2 regions of the Nitrosomonas sp. ANs5 genome follow, and region 2 is predicted to be linked to the other one. Evidence: predicted binding sites of a transcription regulator. Region 2 holds the regulator's gene; the other holds the start of a gene.
The links. Region 2 encodes FliA, which starts transcription of late flagellar genes. Its sites were predicted from a motif close to CTAAAGTTNNCNNAAANNNTGCCGATANNA; they were not measured.
Positions count from the first base shown of each region.

Region 1: flgM (flagellar biosynthesis anti-sigma factor FlgM) is a predicted target of FliA. The motif match lies at 1,382-1,411, and genes of this name have one in related genera.

Region 1 is NZ_JBEUDO010000008.1:7,406-9,806, reverse strand. It holds gene ABTW62_RS03290 (OsmC family protein) at 1-473, shown strand, start outside; gene ABTW62_RS03285 (flagella synthesis protein FlgN) at 573-1,025, opposite strand; gene flgM (flagellar biosynthesis anti-sigma factor FlgM) at 1,032-1,343, opposite strand; gene ABTW62_RS03275 (peptide chain release factor 3) at 1,624-2,401, opposite strand, start outside.
Region 2 is NZ_JBEUDO010000025.1:33,566-35,966, reverse strand. It holds gene ABTW62_RS07910 (MinD/ParA family ATP-binding protein) at 1-627, shown strand, start outside; gene ABTW62_RS07905 (RNA polymerase sigma factor FliA) at 636-1,346, shown strand; gene ABTW62_RS07900 (hydroxylamine oxidoreductase) at 1,715-1,990, shown strand; gene ABTW62_RS07895 (CHASE2 domain-containing protein) at 2,220-2,401, shown strand, end outside.

The sequences.
Region 1 (2,401 bases), on a different contig from region 2:
AGTTGGCTGCATTTCAGTTCCGCAGCAACAATCACTGGATAGACGGTGGACACAACCGTTCCTCCATTCAATCCTTTTATGGCTGCCGCAGCGAGGATACCACGCGCAGCGAGCCTTTTATGCTTGATGCCGATGAACCGCCCATCCTGCTCGGCCAGGATAAGGGCGCGAACCCGGTCGAATATATCTTGCACGCGCTGGCAGCATGTCTCACGACCACCATGGTCTATCATGCCGCAGCACGCGGAATAGAAATTGAGGCCGTTGACTCTGCACTAGAAGGCGATCTCGATTTGCGGGGATTTCTCGGACTCTCCGATCAAGTACGCAAGGGCTATCACGATATCCGGGTCAAGATGCGCGTCAAATCAAGCGCCACCCCGTCAGTGCTAAAAGAGCTTGCCCAGTTTTCGCCCGTCTTTGATGTGGTCTCCAGATCCGTTCCAGTCAAGGTAGAAATCGAGACCTATTGAGTGATGCATATTTCCCGCGGCAGCGGGTGCTTGCATCGGTTGCAGTGGAAGCAGCCAATAATGTTTCACGTGAAACATTATTGGCGCGACAAACAACTTCTAAAAAGTAGTCGCTCCCTTGGCGCTATAGAGTGTGACTCGCCCGGCTGCACTCTGCAAGGCGCTCAAGGTTCGTTGGGTATGCGATAGATGGTTTGAAACAATGACGGCATTGGTTAGATTGAGCGCCTTGGCGCACCGGGCTAGGTCAAGCAGCTGCTTCCAGGCGCATTCGATTGCTGACTCAGCGTGATTGCCTGATAACCACATTTTAATTCCCTGCGCACCGTCAGGCAGGCCGCCAGCGGTTAACAGCTGATTCCGCCGCGCCTCTAACTGCGAAAGCTGATCTGCTACCCGATCCTTGTCTCCGGTCAATAAAGACAATTCATTTATATCTCCGTCAGCGAGTGTCTTCTGTTCCCGCTCGAGCAAAGCAAGAAATGTTTTCATAGCCCCCAGCTCAAGCTGCAAAACTTCATAAAGTGTGCCGCTATTCAAGATTTTGTGCATTTGTCGTCACTTGTCGGTGGGTGGACGCTTGGTCTGGATAAGCTCCTTGACAGATTCCAGTAAGCGGTCTGCAACAACCTCGGGATTGACCTTGAAGCGCCCCTCGCTAATGGCCTGCTTGATTTCAGCAACCTTGGCGGCATCCACTACCTGGTCATTCGGATCGGGTGCCTGTATTTGCGTGGCAAGCGGACTGATATGCACATGCCCCTGGCCCTGAACGGCCTCGGATTTGGCGGCGCCCGCCTTATCCACTTTTCCTTGATCACCACCAGCGGCGACACCCGAGCGGCCCCGGATTGTTTGATCTATCTTCAAGGTTAAATTCCTTATGGTAAGCACTCATATAACTTTGAACGTATCGGCATTTAGCATTGGAACTTTAACTGATAGCAGCGGATCACGATCAGCATCCAGCCGCATCATGCCACGTGCATTTTATTACAAATATATGCTCAAACAAGCGACTATTTCAACCAGGATATAATCAAGCTATGGATTGCAAAAGAGGGGCCTTATGACGCCAGTCATCAGCCTGCCAGTCGATGCTGAATTAAAGCAGAAGTTTCCAAACAGCTCTTCGATTATCCTCTTGCGCTCAAACGGCATGCGCCTGAAACATGAGCCCGGCATGCTCCCGCATTTTATGAAAATGGATAGCTGGCCAGTTTTCCTCCGCGACACTGATTTCGGCCGCGAATGAGGCCAGAAAAGTGGGGGCTTCCACAGCATCGTAGGCAATACGGTGGGCATTTGCCTCAATGAATCTTTGCAGTTCGCGTGGATTATCGGCGGTTACCCAGCGAGCCAGCTGATACTTGGCCGGAGCAATGCGTGCCTCGACACCATACTCGTATTTCAGACGGTGGGTTACGACCTCGAATTGCAAAGCACCTACCGCGCCCAGCAACAGAATGCTGCCAATATGTGGACGGAATACCTGGATCGCACCTTCCTCCCCCAATTGAGTCAGTCCAAGCTTAAGCTGCTTGCTGCGCAGTGGATCGGCAATTTCTACAGTCTGGAAAATTTCGGGCGCAAAGAAAGGCAAGCCGGTAAATTGCAAGGCTTCCCCCGCTGTCAGGGTATCGGCCAACTGCAGTGTGCCGTGATTGGGAATACCGATAATGTCGCCCGCATAAGCGGTCTCAAGCAGCTCGCGTCGCTGCGAGAGAAAAGAGACAACGGTATTTGTGCGAACCTCTTTTCCACTGCGCACGACTTTCAGGTTTATCCCGCGCTTGAATTCACCCGAGCAAATACGCACGAACGCAATCCGGTCCCGATGCGCGGGGTTCATATTGGCCTGAATCTTGAAAACCACCCCGGAAAATTTGGTTTCGGTTGGCTGCACTTCTCGTTGTAGAGCGCAACGC
Region 2 (2,401 bases):
GAGGAGGTGCTGACGCAGGGTCCGCGGGGTGTGCTGATTCTGAAAGCGGTGCGTGGCATGGATTCCTTGGCAAAGCTTGCGCCAGTCGATCAGGAGTGGTTGATCAAAAGCTTTGGTGAATTGACCCTGTCGGTCGATGTCGTGCTGATCGATACCGCCATCAGGACAGCCAGTCATGTTGTGCCGCTGAGTCTGGCTTCTCAGCAGGTACTGATCGTGCTTTCGGGGACCGGTAAGTCCATTACCGATGCCTATGCACTGATCAAACTCATGAGCAAGGAGTATGCGCGGCGGGATTTCCTGGTGCTGGTCAACAAAGTGGAATCTGAAAGCATGGGGCGCGATATTTTTGAAAATATTGCCGCTGTCGCGCGCAAGCATCTGGCCGTCAGACTGGAGTGGATGGGATGTATACCATTCGATGACAAGCTCTATCGTTCCACCCAGCTTTGTCAGTCGGTGGTAGAAGCCTTTCCAGCTTCCCGGTCTGCTGCGGATTTTCGGCAGCTGGCCGAAAAAATGATTCGTTACCCTTGTCCTGGAACAGACGGTGGTGGAATGGAAAATTTCATGCATCGCCTGATTCGTACGAGCCATCTCAATAATATGGCGGATTTTACGGTTTGAGCGAGCCTATGTATACCGAAACCGGCACGATTGATAAAGAGCAGTTCATTATCGAATATACGCCATTGGTCAAGCGGATCGCCTATCATATGATGGCCAAGTTGCCGGCGAGCGTTCAGGTGGATGATCTGATTCAGGCGGGTATGATCGGGCTGATGGATGCAATCGGCCGCTATGAGGGCTCTTATGGCCGTCAGTTTGAAAGCTACGCGGCTCAGCGTATTCGTGGTTCGATTTTGGATGAACTGCGGGACGCGGACTGGCTGCCGCGCAGTTTGCGCAAAAAGATGCGTCAGATCGAAGCGGCCGTCCGTTCCTTGGAACAGCGCCTGGATCATCCTCCCAGCGAGCAGGAGCTGGCCGACGAATTGAATATGTCTCTGGAGGAATATCAGGGCGCTCTGCAGGATGCGCGTGGCGGGCAGCTGATCTATTACGAGGATTTCCAGGAAGATGAGGAAGATCATTTTCTCGATCGTCTGTGCGGTAACAGGGAAAACGAGCCGCTCGATCATCTGCTGGAAAAAAATCTACGTGAATTGCTGATCGAGGCGATCGAGCATTTGCCTCCCCGGGAAAAAATGGTCATGGGTATGCATTACGAGCAGGAAATGAATTTGCGCGAAATTGGTGAAGTGCTGGGTGTCAGTGAATCGCGTGTCTGCCAGCTCAATGCTCAGGCAATTGCCCGGTTGCGCGCGCGTTTAAGAGACAAGTGAATGGACTGGGCATTGTCCCGCTTGGCGGATGGAATGAGTTGTCGAAATAGCGTGCTTCCTGTGATCTGCTCCGGCACAAGCCGGTGAGGAGGCGCGTTCGATGCTGGCTTCTGGCAATGGAATGGATCCAGCGTTACCGAAGTTTGGGGAAATTGATCGTTTTTGATGCAAAAATTTTGAATTACTTGATAGAATGTGCAGGGTCCATGCTAACCAGGGAATGGCGAGGGTTAAGGTATTTGCCGGCCACTCATCTGTGTTAATGTTTTCCTTTCGGAAAGCTTGGTTTAAAAACAAGCCGCGGGATTTTGCCTGAAAGAATTGTCAGGCGATGGATTTGGTTTTGAAACTATTAAAGAGGAACGCAAATGAACAAAGTAATCGTTGCAGCTTTTGTTTCGATTTTTGTATTGGGTTCGACTGCAACATTTGCAAGTGGTAACCTGACTTCTTCCTTGGCGCCAATCGCGGCTAAGGATCTCCTGAACTATATGTCCTGCAAAGATAAGAAACCGACTGATGTCGTTAAAAGCCGGACTGATGTTGAGGATGGAAAAATTGTAAGAGTGAAATGTGCGGATGCCGTGGCTATCGTCAAGAAAGCACGTGAAGCTTCGGGCGATGCCTGGCAAGGCGGCTATTAATTAGCTTGCTTTTTCCAAAAAAAGGGCCTGTTCTCAGGCCCTTTTTTTTCGGCTTATTTTTTGTGTTTCATATTTCTGAAGCATTTTCGGCCGAGCAAATAAAGTTGTATAGAGACTCATTTTGTATTGTTTGGTCAAACGCATCGGTTTTGGTTACCCAGTATTCTCCTGAAGATTTCAGTCAACGCAGTAAACGTTGCAATAAACGGCTGGCTGGCTTTGCGCTGTGATGAAACGATGGTTTGTGCGCGTTCTGCTTGCATTATTTGTCGGCATTTTGGGTGCGGCCACCTATTTGATGCCACAAGGGGTGGGGCTCGAAGAACAGTTTGGCCTGCATTGGCTGTTTCATGCCCGCGGCAATCAACCGGCACCAGCTGAGGTAGTCGTGGTCTCGCTCGACCAGGCCGC